Regions from separate parts of the Erwinia sp. 2186 genome, predicted to be linked through region 3. Evidence: predicted binding sites of a transcription regulator. Region 3 holds the regulator's gene; each other region holds the start of a gene.

Evidence for each region. The regulator LexA, encoded in region 3, represses DNA repair genes until DNA is damaged. The targets are predictions, from matches to a motif close to TNCTGTATGTACATACAGNA.
Region 1: a site for LexA is predicted at 2,405-2,424, ahead of sulA (SOS-induced cell division inhibitor SulA). Genes of this name have one in related genera too.
Region 2: a site for LexA is predicted at 4,032-4,051, ahead of dinB (DNA polymerase IV). Genes of this name have one in related genera too.

Annotation. Positions count from the first base shown of each region.
Region 1 is NZ_CM173824.1:3,143,682-3,149,332, reverse strand. It holds gene matP (macrodomain Ter protein MatP) at 1-360, shown strand, start outside; gene ompA (porin OmpA) at 454-1,527, opposite strand; gene sulA (SOS-induced cell division inhibitor SulA) at 1,875-2,384, opposite strand; gene ACXKZG_RS14610 (TfoX/Sxy family DNA transformation protein) at 2,596-3,225, shown strand; gene yccS (YccS family putative transporter) at 3,222-5,360, opposite strand; gene ACXKZG_RS14600 (YccF domain-containing protein) at 5,367-5,651, opposite strand, start outside.
Region 2 is NZ_CM173824.1:3,813,259-3,818,909, forward strand. It holds gene frsA (esterase FrsA) at 1-599, opposite strand, end outside; gene gpt (xanthine phosphoribosyltransferase) at 714-1,172, opposite strand; gene pepD (beta-Ala-His dipeptidase) at 1,423-2,883, shown strand; gene dinB (DNA polymerase IV) at 2,962-4,017, opposite strand; gene dpaA (peptidoglycan meso-diaminopimelic acid protein amidase) at 4,259-4,999, shown strand; gene ACXKZG_RS17900 (class II glutamine amidotransferase) at 4,970-5,651, opposite strand, start outside.
Region 3 is NZ_CM173824.1:4,541,370-4,547,020, reverse strand. It holds gene plsB (glycerol-3-phosphate 1-O-acyltransferase PlsB) at 1-1,625, opposite strand, end outside; gene ACXKZG_RS21185 (diacylglycerol kinase) at 1,754-2,113, shown strand; gene lexA (transcriptional repressor LexA) at 2,230-2,838, shown strand; gene dinF (MATE family efflux transporter DinF) at 2,958-4,280, shown strand; gene ACXKZG_RS21170 (CsbD family protein) at 4,521-4,730, shown strand; gene zur (zinc uptake transcriptional repressor Zur) at 4,857-5,372, opposite strand.

The DNA of each region.
Region 1 (5,651 bases), 1.4 Mb from region 3:
GAATACAGTGCGGCTCAGGCGGTGGTGGACGAACTGTTGGCGATGGAGAATCGCCCAGTTGATGTCTTAACCTGGATTGCTCAACATATTAATCCGGCGCTCGAAAACCGGATGAAACAAACCATTCGCGCCCGTCGCAAGCGTCACTTTAATGCTGAACATCAGCACACACGCAAAAAATCTATCGACCTGGAGTATCTGGTCTGGCAGCGTCTGGCCGGTCTGGCTCAACGTCGTAACAGCACGCTTTCCGAAACGATTGTGCAGCTGATAGAAGATGCTGAACGTAAAGAAAAATACGCCACGCAGATGTCTTCTTTGAAACAAGATCTGCAGGCCATTCTCGGTAAGCCGGATTAATTTCTTCCGTAAAGCGCCTTCCGCCGGTTCCGGCAGACAAAATAAAGACCAAAAAAAACCCCGCCGAAGCGGGGTTTTTTCATCAAAGAGAACTTAGCCCTGTGGCTGAGTTACAACATCTTTGATGCCTTTAACTTCGATTTCTACGCGACGATCCGGTGCCAGGCAATCGATCAGGGCATTACGGCCTTTCACGCTGTCACAGGTGTTGCCGGTAACTGGGTTAGATTCACCCATACCGCGTGCAGAGATCTTGTTAGAAGGGATGCCTTTAGAAACGAGGTAGTCAACTACTGACTGAGCACGTTTCTCGGACAGTTTCTGGTTGTACTGGTCAGAACCGATACGGTCGGTATAGCCCAGAACAACAACAGAACCATCTTTAGGATCCAGTGAGCTCAGCTGGGTGTACAGCTGATCCAGAGCCTGCTGACCTTCTGGCTTCAGGGAAGCTTTGTTGAAGGTGAACAGAACGTCTGATTTCAGAGTGAAACGCTTGGTTTCAACAACTGGCGCTGGAGCAGGCGCTGGAGCTGGTGCTGGAGCAGCAGCTTCGTCCTGACCGAAACGGTAAGAAACACCCAGTGCTAACATGCCGTTGTCTGGACGAGCACCAACGGTCTGTGCATCACCGATGTTGTTAACCCACTGGTAATCCAGACGGGTTGCCCAGTTCTGAGTCAGTGCGTATTCAACACCAACGGCAGCCAGTGGAGAAACACCGGTGTCGTGGTCGCTCTGGCGGTTGCCAGTAATGGTGTTCTGCTGAGTAGAGTCTGCACGCCATACCATGCCGCCCAGACGCGTATACACGTCCAGATCGTCAGTGATTGGGTAGCTCAGTTTAGCAGCCAGCTGAACGCCCTGTGCTTTGAATGCGCCGTTAGTTACGTTGCCTTTGTTAGGCATACGTCCCAGCCAGTCATAACCCAGTTCGAAGCCCAGGTATTGGTTAGCCTGGTAGCCACCGAAAGCACCTGCACCAAGCTGGCTTTCGTGAGTTGGGCCGTCATTGTTTGCATAACCGTTACCGTAGTAACCAGTGTCATGGTACTGAGACCAACCCAGTTTTGCACCAGTATACCAGGTGTTATCTTTAGGAGCGGCCTGCGCTACGGTAGCGAAGCCAGCCAGTGCCACTGCAATTGCGATAGCTGTCTTTTTCATTATTGCGCCTCGTTATCATCCAAATAGGCAATGAGCTTTAATTAGCTCTTTGATTAATCCTTCGCCGGGTTATAAAGCTCGATTGTGACTCATCCAAAAACTGGAGATTATTGAGCACCCTGGCGACGTAAAGTCTACAACGTACCAGCAAACTTACAAGTATGATGTGACGACGGTCAGCAAAAAAATAGGCTTTCGTACACAAATTTACACATCTGCAGACAGGTTATACAGGTAAAACCTGAGGGGAAAATGGCGCTAAACCATTGTCCCGCAGGCTCATAGCATAATCAGGGGCTTAACGAGCCAGCTGCAGAATTTTCTCGTGAGAAATTTCTTATTTTTACTTAATGATACAAAGTAGAGTGAATTTTTAAGCCATTAAACGGTCTGGAGGAGGCAGAATTGATCCGATCGGGTCGCATAATCAGCCCCAAAGCCTTGCCAGCAAATGCCGCTTTTTGCAGCCGCTGACGATCTTCTAAGGTGATCTCGCCCGTCAACCAACCTAAAACCACACTGTAATTTCCCGTCTGTAATGCTTTGATCATCGCCTCTACGGTAGTAATAGCACCGGAATGATTAATCTGCATCACTTTATCCAGCGGTAACCCTGACTCAATCAACCAGCTACGGCTCAATTTTTGATGAGGCGTCAACCACAATTGCCAGCGTGACTGAGTCCCTAACTGTTGCAGTAAGGGCAGCAGCAGCATTTGCGTCATAGCAGGCTGATTCTCGCTGTAAGTCAGCTCACTGATTAAGCCCGCCGCAGCTGCAGGCTGGGCTTTCGCACAGTCTGGAGCAGTCCGCACACCAGTTTTAACAGAAGAAGATTTCAGGGAATGAGTTTGCATATTGGCTTCGCTCGCAGGGTTACTGTATGGATGTACAGTATAGCGAGGGTGTCCAAAGATCAACCTTATTTTTTTGAAAACGCCTCGCAAAAACACAAATCGATAGGGTGCAAAGCAAATCATTGATTGAACTTGTAACGGCGATTGCCTATTTTTTTTCTGCAGGAAAGGAGAAACACCAGGATGTCTTACAACGTTAAGGATGCGGAATATGAAGGACTCAAAAAGCAATATTATCAGGGCAAAACGTCAGCTTTCTTCGCTGGGCGAGATAAATAGCCGTAGCCAGTTTGGTGGCTACAGTTTATCAGTGGAAAGCGTGGTCTTTGCGCTTGTCAGTGAGGGCGATCTCTATCTTCGGGCCTGTGAAGAAGTGAGGCCGTATATCATTGAACGTAAGATGAAACCGTTGATGTTTAACAAAAGGGGGATCCCTGTCGCGCTGGAATACTACCGCGTGGACAACCCGCTGTGGGCCGAGCCTGAACAGTTGGTTGCGCTCTGTCAATTGTGTCTGAAAGGGGCGATGCAGGATAAAAAACTGCATCAAAACTCGGGGCGGCTGAAGGATTTGCCTAATCTCAGTATGAAACTGGAAGTGCAGCTCAGGCGGGTGGGTATCGCTAACGCAGAGATGTTAAAGCAGCTGGGCGCAAAGCGCAGTTGGTTAAAATTGCACGAGAAAAATAAAAGTCTTGGGGTGAATATTCTTTTTGCGTTGCAAGGCGCGATCGAGGGGCTGCATTGTGAAGCACTGCCGGGGGCGATCAAAGAGGAGCTCAGGGGCTGGCACCGCGAAACCTTGCTGTACCAGACGCTGAGCGAACTGAGAAGACGTTAAGTTTCCAGGACCTGTTTTTTTAACTGAGCGATTTCTGGCAGTAATGCGATCAACAGACCCACCTGCTGAAGCACCAGCGGCTCTTTGGTTTCCGGGTCGGCTTCCGTTGCTGCCAGTCGCTCAGAGAGGCTCGACAACAATCTTTGGGTTTTTTGTTCATCGATAAGATCAATATGCAGCACGTCATCGACGTAGCAGACGGCATCATCCATCAATTGCAGCATGGCAGGCCGGGTGATCTTTTCCCGGTGCGCGCCCAGCGCCGAGATATAGCTGAGGAAGGAGTGGTTGAGGCACAGTAGACGAAACGCCGCTTCCCGCAACGAGGCGGAAGCATTCTTCTCTGCGGAGATGTTAGACACCACTGAAGCCAGCTCAGCATCACCGTTGTGGGCGTCACGGCGGGCAATACGGTAATCCAGCCGGTTGTCTTTTCCCTGATGATACTGAACCAGAATGGCATCCAGATAGCGGCAGTTAGCGGTCAGCGTGCGTTCTGCAACCGAAGACAGCCGACGAAAACGCCAGTCTGGCCAGAGGAAAGCCACCGCCAGCCAGGCAATGCCGCAGCCTAACAACGTATCAAAGATGCGGGGCAGGGCAATCTCAAACCCTTCACCCAGCAGATTGAAACAGAACAGTACCAGCAAGGTGATAAACATTGTGGCATGAGCATATTGCGACTGACGGAAGGCGAAGAACAGCACGCCGGTGACCACGATCAGTATCAGCTGCCCCTCGACAGAAGGCACCAGCCACAGTAAAGGCAACCCAAGTACGATACCCGCCACGGTTCCCACAATACGCAATGCTAATCTGCGTTTGGTGGCATTGTAGTTCGGCTGGCAGACAAACAGGCTGGTCAGCAGGATCCAATAGCCGTGCTCAAGGCCAGTCAGCTGAACAAACCCATAGCCGGCACACAACAGCAGCGACATCCGCACCGCATGGCGGAAAAGCGGGGATTCTGGCGATAAATGGCGGCTGATACGTAAACGAATATCGGCCCAACCGGTTAATCCTTCGCTGGAGAGCGTTTGATCATGATTCTCATGATGGCTTTCCAGAATTTGCTCTGATTCAATTGTCGCCAGTTGGGCGTCTATGGCTTTGAGGTTATTTAACAAATAGTGCATGGCTTTGACGTCACTGCTTCCTGGACGGGCAGTAGCAAGACGATCCAGCGCGGCGTTGAGGTGAATGAAGGTTCGCTCAAAGCGGCTGTTATGCTGATAGGTTTCGCGCAGCAGAATGCAGTTTGCCAACTGCTGGCAGGCCTTTGCCTGCAGCGTCAGCAGGCGTTGAAAGCGAAACAGAATATCGCTGTAACGGTATTCCTGCCGCAGCGCGTGGTATTGCGCATGGGAAGAGCTGGCACGCTCATGAATGTCCTGAGCGACAAAGTAATAATGCAGCGTTCTGCGCGTGCTGCGTTGTCCCCGGTCCCCACGTAAGCGGGACTGAATCGAAATTTTTGCCTGGTTGAGTGTCGCCACCAACTGACTGTTGGCCATGGCCACGTCGATCAACGACGCATTTTCATTCTCTTCGATATCCGGGTCGAATAACCCCGCTTTTGCCTCCAGATACACTGCCAGCCCTTCAAAGCTGCGGGCGATGTTTTCCTGTAACGGACGGACGGGAAAAATAACGTGTCCGGTGAGCGTCAGCAGGTTGTACCAGATAGCGCCGACCAGCAGCAGGGAAGGTTGCAGATACCACTGAGGGAACAGCCCAAGGCCGAGCAGGGTATAGATAGCGATCAGCAGCGCGCCAAAGGCAATCGTGGCATAGCGCTGCCCCAACGCGCCAAGCAAAATGAAACCCCAGGTCGACACGGCAAGACCGAGGATAAATAGCCAGGGATACGGAGAAAGAAGTTCAACAGAGACGGACGCAATGCAAAAGCAAACCAGGGTGATGACCAGATTGCGCAGCCGGCCGCTGAGGCGATCGTCAAGGTCTGCCAGCGCCGCAGCCACCACGCCTAACGTTAGCGGAATGGTCCAGGTGATTTGATTCAACCACCAGGGCAAACCTGCGGTACCCACAAGGGCGATAAAAATACGCAGGTTGTACAGCAGCGCAGTGTTATAGGCGTAGCGCCGCAGCCTGGAGCTTAACGATAAGCGCATCAGAAACTAGTTGAACCGGCTGCGGGCGTTAGCTTCACGCGCGGCTTGTGCCACTTCGACGCTGACGACGCGGCGGCCTACCGGCCACAATGCGATGGCGGCGATTTTGAAATTCGCAATCCCAACCGGAATGCCGATGATAGTGATGCACTGGGCGATACCGGTCATGATGTGCATCACGCACAGCCACCAGCCAAAGAAGATCAGCCAGATGATATTCAGCAGCGTGCCGCCCGAATTCATCAGCGCATTTTTGCGGCCGGGTTCCAGCTCATCTACATGCACGGCTTC
Region 2 (5,651 bases), 730 kb from region 3:
AGCAGCACGGTAGGATAAGGCGCGCTGACGCCCGGCGGCATATGCAGGAAGCCAAAGATCGGGCTGCCGCCGGGAATGGCAAATTCCAGCTCCTTCAGTTCACCGGACAGGCGCGGCGTAGCTTCTTCATACGCGCGGTTCGCCAGTACCTGCGCCTGCTCGGCCAGCTCATCGCCTTTCAGATGCGGATAACCGGCAATGCCATACAGATTGGCGGCATGCAGCCAGCACTGACCGGCCTCCGCATCGGTTTCAGCCTCACCGGCTTTCTTCTGCCACAGCGCCGCCTGTTTCGACCACTCATAAATCCAGTTCCCGCCCCGATAACCGACCACGGTATCCAGCAGCTGGTCGTCGGTATGTTCAACGCGGCTGACGGCGATGCGGGCCAGCACTTCGCTGATTTCCTGCGGGGTGATGCCGCGCCACGTCCACAGCAGGCGGTTGATCATCCGATACCAACCGGCATTACTATCCCCTTCCAACGCGGAGTGGATGGGCAGCGGTTTATGGTGATGGAGACGGCGAACTAACGATGACGTTTCAGGATGCTTGAAGCGAGGTTTGAACAGCTCTTCGCTCAGATTTTTAGGTGACATGACGTAACGATCCTCCAGCACGGGGCATGGGATGAGTCTATCCCAGCCTCAGCCCTGACGCTCGTAAAAACGACAACGCCCGGCATAACCGGGCGTTGCTTTGACGTGCGTCAATCAGCCTTTAACAATTGGCGGCAGATAGACCACGCCCATGTCCCACGGCTGCTCAATCCAGGTGTTCTGCGGGATATCGACCACATAGTCGTCCACCAGCGGGCGACCGGCTGGCTTAGCGAAAATGGTGACGAAGTGCGCTTTTGGATACATATCACGGATGGCCTGAGCGGTGCCGCCAGTATCTACCAGATCGTCAATGACGATAAAGCCTTCACCATCGCCTTCTGCACGCTTCAGCACGGTCATTTCGCGCTGGTTGTCGTGATCGTAGCTGGAGATGCACACGGTATCGACGTAGCGGATGCACAGCTCACGAGCCAGCAAAGAGGCGGGAACCAGACCACCGCGGCTGACCGCGATAATGCCTTTCCACTGTTCAACAGGAAGCAGGCGCTGGGCCAGTTTACGGGCATGAATTTGCAGCATGTCCCAGGTGACGACGTATTTTTCACTCATAAAGGAGTCCCGACCAATGGTGTTGGCTTAAAAATGTACAATGGGAGAGGTTGCGCGGAATTATAGTGATCTGAGCCGCTAAAAACCAGCGCCGTGACCCTTTTTTCCTTCCGCGAAGTAAGCACGGCTGGGGAAACGATGATATTCTTTGCCCATCGCGTCAGAGCATCTGACGGGAGTCATCCACTCGCTAAACATCCTCGCCATCCGCAGCCCAGCTGGCCGATGGTGATGACACAGGAGATTTGTCGTGTCTGAATTATCTCAACTTTTCCCCCAGCCGTTGTGGGATATTTTTGCCAAAATCTGCTCGATTCCGCACCCGTCTTATCACGAAGAAGCACTGGCAGAACACATTCTGTCGTGGGCGAAAGAGCAAGGTTTAACGACCGACCGCGATGCAGTGGGTAACATTCTGATCCGCAAGCCTGCCACTGCCGGTCTGGAAAATCTGAAGCCGGTTGCCCTGCAGGCGCACCTCGATATGGTGCCGCAGAAAAATAACGACACCGTGCATGACTTCACGAAAGATCCGATTCAGCCATGGATTGACGGCGAATGGGTAAAAGCGCGCGGCACCACGCTGGGCGCCGATAACGGCATTGGCATGGCGTCCGCGCTGGCGGTGCTGGCCGACCCGAGCGTTGAGCACGGTCCGCTGGAAGTGCTGCTGACCATGACCGAAGAGACCGGCATGGTCGGCGCCTTTGGTCTTCAGCCGAACTGGCTGCAGGCCGATATCCTGATCAACACCGACTCCGAAGAAGAAGGTGAGATCTATATGGGTTGCGCCGGTGGCATTGATTTCACCTCGACGCTCGCCATCAGCCGTGAAGCCGTTCCGGCTGGCTACGAGCCGCTGAAGCTGACCCTGAAAGGCCTGAAAGGCGGCCACTCTGGCTGTGATATTCACGTCGGTCTGGGTAACGCCAACAAGCTGCTGTCCCGCTTCCTGTTCGCGCACGCTAAGGCGCTGGATCTGCGTCTGGTGGACTTCACCGGCGGCACGCTGCGCAACGCCATCCCGCGTGAAGCGGTGGCCACGCTGGCGGTACCGGCAGACAACGTCGACGCGCTGAAAAGCCTGGCGCTGAGCTATCTGGAAACGCTTAAGTCCGAGCTGAGCCTGAAAGAGAAGAACATCAACATCGTGGTTGAGAACGTGGCGGCTGGCGACCAGGCGCTGACGGCGGCAAGCCGCGATACCTTTATTGCCCTGATGAACAGCACGCCAAACGGCGTGATCCGTAATTCAGACGTGATGAAAGGCGTGGTCGAAACCTCGCTGAACCTTGGCGTGGTGTCGTTGAAAGAGGATGAAGCGAAGATCAACTGCCTGATCCGTTCGCTGATCGACAGCGGGAAAGACTACGTGGTGGAAATGCTGACCGCGTTAGGCGAGCTGGCGGGCGCGAAAACCGTGGCCAAAGGCAATTACCCTGGCTGGCAGCCGGACGCGTCCTCGCCGGTGATGGCGCTGGTTGGTGAGACCTATAAAAAACTGTTTGGCAAAACGCCGAACATTCAGGTGATCCACGCGGGTCTGGAATGTGGTCTGTTTAAGAAGCCGTATCCGGACATGGATATGGTGTCTATCGGACCGACCATTACCGGCCCACACTCACCGGATGAGCAAGTGCATATCGAAAGCGTTGGCCTGTACTGGAAACTGCTGACCGCGCTGCTGAAGGCGATCCCGGCCAAGTCATAAGCCGGCTGACGGGCGGATGAGATTCCGCCCGTTTTCTTTCATCCCCCGGCAACCTCTGTCGATCACAACTCCGCCGTCTTACAGCCCCAGCAATAACTGCCTTTCCAGCTGCGGATTCAGCAGCGTAACGTGCAATCCCACCAGCCTGACGCCTCTTCCACCGCGTCGCTCTTCCCAGGTTTTGCGCGCCACCTCGATCAAATCCGCCTTATTCAGCATCGGCCAGATGTGCTCCTGAGTGGTTTGCTGGAAATCGGAGAACTTCAGCTTCACGCCCTGACGCGCAATCTGCCGGTCAGGTTTGATTTTGATCAGCCGACGCTCCAGCTCGTCATACAGGAAATCGATGATCTCCAGGCAGGCTTCCCAGCTGTGAATATCTTCCGACAGCGTGCGTTCCACGCCGAGTGATTTGCGTAAGCGCTCGGTCACCACTTCCCGCTCGTCGATGCCGTTGCTGCGTTCCCAGATCACCCGGCCAAACTTGCCAAAGCGTTTTAACAGCGCGGAGAGATCGGTGCTCTGCACGTCAGCGCAGGTTTGCAGCCCCATTTCCTCCAGCTTTTTGGCGGTGACTTTACCGACGCCGGGAATTTTCGCCAGCGGCAGCGTCAGCAGAAACTGCGGTAGCGAGTCGGGCGTAATCACATACTGCCCGTCAGGCTTGTTTAAATCGGAGGCGATTTTGGCGGCGAACTTGATCGGCGCAATGCCGGCGGAAGCGGTGAGATTGAGTTCGCGGGCGATGGTCTGGCGGATGTCGTGCGCCATCAGCGTGGCAGAGCCGTGACAGTGCGGGCTGTCGGTGACGTCGAGATAGGCTTCGTCCAGCGACAGCGGTTCAATCAGCGAGGTGTAGCGCGAGAAGATTTCACGAATATGCTGGCTGGCTTCTTTATAGGCTTCGAAGCGGCCAGGGATCACTTTCAGATGCGGGCAGAGCTTCAGCGCCATCGCGGTGGACATGGCGCTGTGCACACCAAACTTCCGCGCAGGGTAGTTGGCCGTGCTGATAACCCCGCGCTTCAGATGGCTGCCGCCAATGGCGATCGGGATATCACGCAGGCTGGGATCGTCGCGCATTTCTACCGCCGCGAAAAAGCAGTCCATATCAACGTGAATGATCTTACGCATATCCCCCCCAGATGCACTGGATAAGTATACAGTTAATCAGCCGGGTTTCAACATGCCGTTCGCCCGGTAAAGCGCAGCGGCATAGGCTTCCGGCAATTTTTTCTTTCTCAATTTGTTCACTGGCGACTTGATAAAAAAATAGACAATGCTAATGTGACGCAGCGATAGCGGATTTCTCCGATATTGCAAGTGACACTGCCCTCGGGCATAGCATCCAACCCTCTTTTTCAAGGGAACCAGAATGGGCAAAATCGCACTGCTGTTTGCGATGATTTTTCTGCCAGCCGTCGTCTTCGCCAGCGTACCAACGTCCCCGGTACTTCCGCTCGCGCCGGTAAGCAAAGAGTTAAAGAAACAATTACTCGGCACCCCCGTGTATATCCAGATTTTCAAAGAAGAACGTACGCTGGAACTGTATGGCAAAATCGGTAACGACTACCGCTTGCTGGACAGCTACCGCATCTGTAACTTTTCGGGCGGTTTAGGCCCAAAACGTCGTCAGGGCGATTTTAAAAGTCCGGAAGGATTTTACAGCGTGGGACTTTCCCAGCTGAAGCCTGACAGCCGGTTCTACCGCGCCATTAACGTCGGCTTCCCCAACGAATACGATCGCCAGCAGGGTTATGAAGGGAAATACCTGATGATCCACGGCAGCTGCGTGTCGATTGGCTGCTATGCGATGACCGATGCCAACATTGCCGATATCTATCAGTTTGTTGATGCGGCGCTGCGTAACGGCCAGCCGCGAGTGGAAGTGAGCATTTACCCGTTCCGCATGACCGACAGCAATCTGCAGCGTCATCGCAATTCGGTGTATTACAGCTTCTGGAAACAGCTGCAGCCTGGTTATGCACAATTTGTGCAAAACCGCCTGCCGCCGTCAGTGAGTGTTAATGAAGGTCATTACGTGCTGAACCAGCCAGGTTCCCTGATCAGCGCGCCGGTTTCCGGATCAGCGCTCGCGCTCACCGAGGCAAAATAACGCCCAGTCACCTGGTTCAATCTTGTTCCAGGTTTCATTCCCCGTCAGGGGCTGAGTGGCGATCACCGTGACCACGTCGTTCGGCGTGGTCTGCTTTTGAAAATCAATCTCGACATCCTGATCCAGCAACGTGGCTTTGCCAAACGGTGCCCGTCGGGTGATCCAGAAAAGATTGGTCGAACAAAACGCCATTAAATACCGCCCGTCCGACAGCAGCATATTAAACACGCCCTTCTCACGCAGCTCCGCCGCCAGTTCAGCAATATAACGGAATACCGCCGGCCAGTTCCCGGGCGTACGCGGATAACGGGTGGTCAGCTTATGCAGCAGCCAGCAAAATGCCTGCTCGCTGTCCGTTTCACCGATCGGCCTGAACGGCCCGGTATCCATCCCTTTATAGCCTTTCAGCTGCCCGTTGTGCGCATAGGTCCAGTTGCGGCCCCACAGTTCACGGGTGAACGGATGGGTATTTTCCAGCGACACTTCGCCCCGGTTGGCCTGGCGGATATGCGCCACCACCGAACGGGACTTGATCGGGTATTCCTGCACCAGCCGCGCGATAGGCGAATTAAAGCTGGGCTCGGGATCTTTAAAGGTGCGGCAGCCTTTTCCCTCGTAAAAGGTAATGCCCCAGCCATCTTTGTGCGGACCC
Region 3 (5,651 bases):
GTCAGCGAGCGCTGGCGCGATGCGAGCAGGGCGGTAACGCACAGGTTCATGGCATTGGCCGCACCGGCGTTGTTGATACGCACCATCACGCGCTGCGCGATGTCATTCACCGCAGGCGTCAGCCAGGCTGGGCGCTGGGCTTCGATGGGGTCGATGGCATCACGCCACTCAGGCACATGCTTGTTCAGGTAGGTCACCAACGGCAGCGGCTCCCCGAAGTTCACATACCCCTGGCCGAGGTTACGCAGCTTGCGCAGTCCGCGCACCATCTGCATAAACCCTTCTTTTTCTTTCGTCGCACCACGTAACTCTTTGGCGTAGGTTCCCACTTCCATCACGTGCTCATAACCGATATAGATCGGCACCAGTGTGATAGGGCGGTTACCGCCGCGCAGCATCGCCTGAATTGTCATCGACAGCGTGCCGGTTTTCGGGTCAAGCAGACGACCGGTACGGGAACGACCGCCTTCGACAAAGTATTCTACCGAGTAACCCCGGGTGAACAGCTCGCCGAGATATTCACGGAATACCGTTGAGTAGAGCTTATTACCCTTGAAGGTACGGCGGATAAAGAATGCGCCCAGACGGCGGAAAATCGGGCCCGCTGGCCAGAAGTTCAGGTTGATACCGGCGGCAATGTGCGGTGGCACCAGACCCTGGTGATACAGCACATAAGAGAGCAGCAGGTAGTCCATATGACTACGGTGGCAGGGCACGTAGACGATCTCGTGGCCGTCTTGCGCCAGCTGACGCACGCGCTCGCCGCCGTTGACGTTGATGCCCTGATACAGCTTGCTCCACGTCCAGCCCATGATGCGGTCCGTCAGACGGATGGCTTCATAAGAGAAGTCGGCGGCGATCTCTTCCATCAGCTCAACGGCGTTCTGCTGGGCTTTTTCATGGGAGATTTTCTTGCTGCGCGCTTCGTCTTCCACCGCTTTAGCGATGGCTTTGGACTGCAGCAGTTTATTAAACAGGTCCTGACGCACCGGCAAACGCGGGCCAATGGCCGCCAGGCGCTGACGGGCAAAGTGCATGCGTGCCACGCGCGCCAGCTTCTGCGCAATGATTTTGTCGGTGCCGTGTTCCGTTGCCATACGGCGCAGGGAAACCATCGGTGAGAAGCGGACAAAGCTGTCGCGGCCTAACCACAGCACGGCAAAGAATTTTTGGATGCCGTTCAACACGCGCAGATGAGGCTGATCGTCGCCCTGCACTTCGCGGCCTGGAGCCCGGCCAAACATCACGGATACCGGCACCATCTGCACGTCCAGCAGCGGGTTGCTGCGGTGCAAATCGAGGTATTCGTGGAACAGTTTTACCGATTCAACGTTAGGCACGAAATAGGGGAATACGCGTGGGCCGTCATGGATAAACACATGACGTGGCAAAACCGTACCGTCGATTTCCAGCGGATCTAAAGGATCGGGCAGATCCTGTTTACGGCATTGCTCACGCAACGCCAGCAGATCGGCCTTTGAATCATAAGGCAGCACATACATAATAGGGCGCGATGTATCCAGCGCCAGCTCGGAAACCGGCTCGGCGGGAATCGCTTTACTTTTTACCAGGAATTTTACTGGTAAATTCAATAAGTTATAATATAAGTTACGCCAACCTGACATAGATACCATGAAGCCTCTTGTTAGCAAAGCGCCGCAAGCATACCAGAAAGCGCCAGTGAGATCTGTGGTGTTGCAAAATGTGCGCCACCCAGACATTGACGTTAAACATCTCAAAGGGTTCCCTGATTATGGCAAATAACGTCACCGGATTGACTCGTATCATTAATGCCGCCGGTTATTCCTGGAAAGGAATACGCGCCGCCTGGCAAAACGAAGCGGCTTTTCGCCAGGAAGCGGTGGCCGGCATTGTCGCGGTGATTGTGGCGTGCTGGCTGGATGTGGACGCCGTCACGCGGGTGTTGCTGATAGGGTCCGTGATGTTGGTGATCATTGTTGAAATCCTTAACAGCGCGCTGGAAGCGGTGGTCGACCGCATTGGCAGCGAGATGCATCCTTTATCGGGTCGCGCCAAAGATATGGGCTCCGCTGCCGTCCTGCTGACGATACTACTCGCTGTTTTCGTCTGGGTAATGCTGCTAATTCCCTGATTGCGGCGCGCTTTCCATAATCTGACAAACTGCTGTTTTTTCCACATCTTTAGGTTTTCAACGCACAAATACCTGTATATACTCACAGCTGACTGTATAAACAACCAGGGGGCGGGATGAAAGCACTAACTGCAAGGCAGCAGCAGGTTTATGACCTGATACGCGACCACATTAACCAGACCGGCATGCCACCGACGCGGGCAGAAATCGCTGCACAGCTCGGTTTCCGTTCCCCGAATGCGGCTGAAGAGCATCTCAAAGCGCTGGCACGTAAAGGCGTGATCGAGATTGTTTCCGGCGCGTCTCGCGGTATCCGTCTGATGATGGAAGAAGAGGAAGGGTTGCCGTTGATTGGCCGTGTCGCCGCAGGTGAACCTTTGCTGGCGGAAGAGCACATTGAAGGTCACTACAAGGTGGATCCTGAACTGTTCAAGCCGGGCGCCGACTTCCTGCTGCGTGTTAGCGGCATGTCGATGAAAGATATCGGGATTATGGACGGCGATCTGTTGGCTGTGCATAAGACTCAGGATGTGCGTAATGGCCAGGTCGTGGTTGCGCGCATTGACGACGAGGTGACGGTAAAGCGCCTCAAGAAGCAGGGCAATATCGTGCATCTGCTGCCTGAAAACGGCGAATTCCAACCGATCGTGGTCGATCTGCGCTTGCAGACCCTGTCGATTGAAGGTCTGGCCGTCGGCGTAATCCGCAACGGCAACTGGCTGTAAACGCCTGACCTTAACGCGCTGCTTTCGCGGCGCGTTTCTCTTTTGGTAAGCTGTATGCCTTATTGACTGGCATATTCAGCTTCCGTGATGCTTTTAAGCCAGTCGCACAGTGGATGACCATGCGATTATTTTCTCCCTCAGATAACCAACTCTGGCGGCTGGCGCTGCCAATGATCCTGTCGAATATCTCCGTGCCCTTACTGGGCCTGGTGGATACCGCGGTCATTGGTCACCTTGACAGTCCTTCCTACCTCGGCGGCGTTGCCGTGGGCACTACCGCGACCAGCTTCCTGTTTATGCTGCTGCTGTTCCTGCGGATGAGCACCACCGGATTAACCGCGCAGGCGTTTGGTGCGGGTGATAAACCTGCGCTGGCCCGTGCACTGATGCAACCATTATTGATTGCCCTGGCGGCTGGCCTGCTGTTTATTCTGCTGAAATCCCCGCTTAACCACCTGGCGCTCTCTGTCGTGGGTGGCGATCCTGCCGTGCTGCATCAGGCCGCCCTATTTATGAATATCCGCTGGTTAAGTGCACCTGCGACGCTGGCCAACCTGGTATTACTGGGCTGGCTGCTGGGCGTACAGTATGCCCGTGCGCCGGTGATCCTGCTGGTTGTGGGAAACCTGGTCAACATCGTGCTGGATCTGTGGTTCGTGATGGGGCTGGGCTGGGGCGTGCAGGGTGCGGCGGCGGCCACCGCGATTGCAGAATACGTTACGCTGGCGATTGGGCTGGTGATGGTCTGGCGGGTGCTGAAGCTGCGGGGCATTTCGCTGCCGATGCTGAAAACCGCCTGGCAGGGCAATTTCGGCCGGCTGCTGCGGCTGAATCGGGACATTATGTTGCGATCTTTACTGCTGCAACTGTGCTTTGTTTCCTTGACGATATTGGGTGCGCGGCTGGGAAGTGAAGTCGTCGCCGTCAACGCCGTATTGTTGATGTTCCTGACCTTTACCGCTTACGCGCTGGACGGCTTTGCCTATGCGGTAGAAGCCTGCTCCGGCGAAGCCTATGGGGCAAAGGACGCAAAAAGGTTGCTGCTGATTTGGCACGCGGCCTGTCGCCAGGCAGGACTGGTGGCGCTGGCCTTTTCAATTCTCTATGGACTGGCCGGGACGCATATTGTTGCCTTACTGACCTCAATCCCCGAACTACAGCAGCAGGCTGACACCTATCTGTTCTGGCAGATTGTTCTGCCGGTCTGCGGTGTCTGGTGTTATCTGCTGGATGGCATGTTTATTGGTGCCACGCGCGCCAGCGAAATGCGCAACGGCATGCTGATTGCGGCACTGGGCTACGGCGCGACGCTGTTCACCGTGCCGGCATTAGGCAACCATGGTCTGTGGCTGGCCGTTACCGTGTTCCTGCTGCTGCGTGGGCTGACCTTGTGGCTCATCTGGCGCAGGCACTGGCGCAACAACAGCTGGTTTGCGGGCTGAAATAATTCGTTACACCCGCCTGCCGCTTCGTTATCTGCTGATCTCCCTGCCTTTTTTCACTTTTCGTTGTCACTTTTAGCTAAAAATGTGGCTTTATCTTTCGCCATTACGGGCAAACTCGCCATCATCTACTACAATTATCTGTACGTTAAGCAGTTAAGCAGCGTTTTATGTTGCTGCTGTGTGGTCTGCAAAGACGAAATCCCTAAAGCTGTGAACCTAAGGTTGAGGAGTTATAAGATGAACAAAGACGAAGCCAGCGGTAACTGGAAACAGTTGAAAGGTAAATTTAAAGAAAAATGGGGCAAGCTGACTGATGACGACCTGACCGTCGTCGAAGGTAAACGCGATCAGCTTGTAGGCAAGATTCAGGAACGCTACGGATATGGCAAAGAGCAAGCAGAGAAGGAACTCGGTGAGTGGGAAACCCACAATAACCACCGTTTCTGATTGGCAGCAAAATCTCTGACAAGATTTAGTTTCAGGACGATGCTCCTACCCCGGCACAAGGACAGTGCCACTTAATCCCCCAGCACTCCCCCTTCTTTACTTCAGAACTTACCCTGCGATAACGCTCTACTTGCCACGCTTCTTGCTGGTGACAGTATGATCGTGCTGGCATGCATCCTGATGCGTACAGGCTTCAACTTCCACACAACCCCGGCACAACCCATGAGCTTCAATAACACTGTTAGCCAGTGCGAATCCCGAGGTCAGGGCCAGCATTTTCAAAATGTTTTCCACCCCTTCAGCCTGTTGCTCTGCAACTGACCCGCAGCGATCGCAAATCAGCATCGCAGAAGTGTGAGAAGGCTGTTCAAAATGATGGCAGACCACGTAGCTGTTGGTGGACTCAACGCGGTGCACAAATCCCTGTTCAAGCAGAAAATCCAGCGCGCGATAAACCGTTGGCGGCTTCGCCTGAGGCTCGCTTGCCCGCAGCAGATCCAGCAGGTCATAGGCGCTGATCGCCCCATGGTGCTGGCTCATCAGCCGCAATACTTCCATACGCTGAGGCGTCAGTCTGACGTTGCGTTGCTGGCACAGGGCTTCAGCCTGCGACAGGATTTTTTCAGGACTGCTTACGTTCATAACTTTCCCCTCAGGTCAGATCAGTTTGTTATGTTATCACGTCCACCGAAAATCGCCGAATCCCGCCTTAACGCGTCAATCCGCCGGCTGTTGCCGTTTAACAGACTGAAAAAACTCTTAAAATGAGTGGTATTTCCCTCAAGGGAAAACAGTTAGCGATGCTGATTGGTTTAAGCGTTTCAAACCGTGCCATAAAATTTCTATAAAACTCTATTAATGTAATTTGCAGGCTGTAACGTTACTGACTACCTTTTTACTGGGTGTTACAGCGATCCTGGC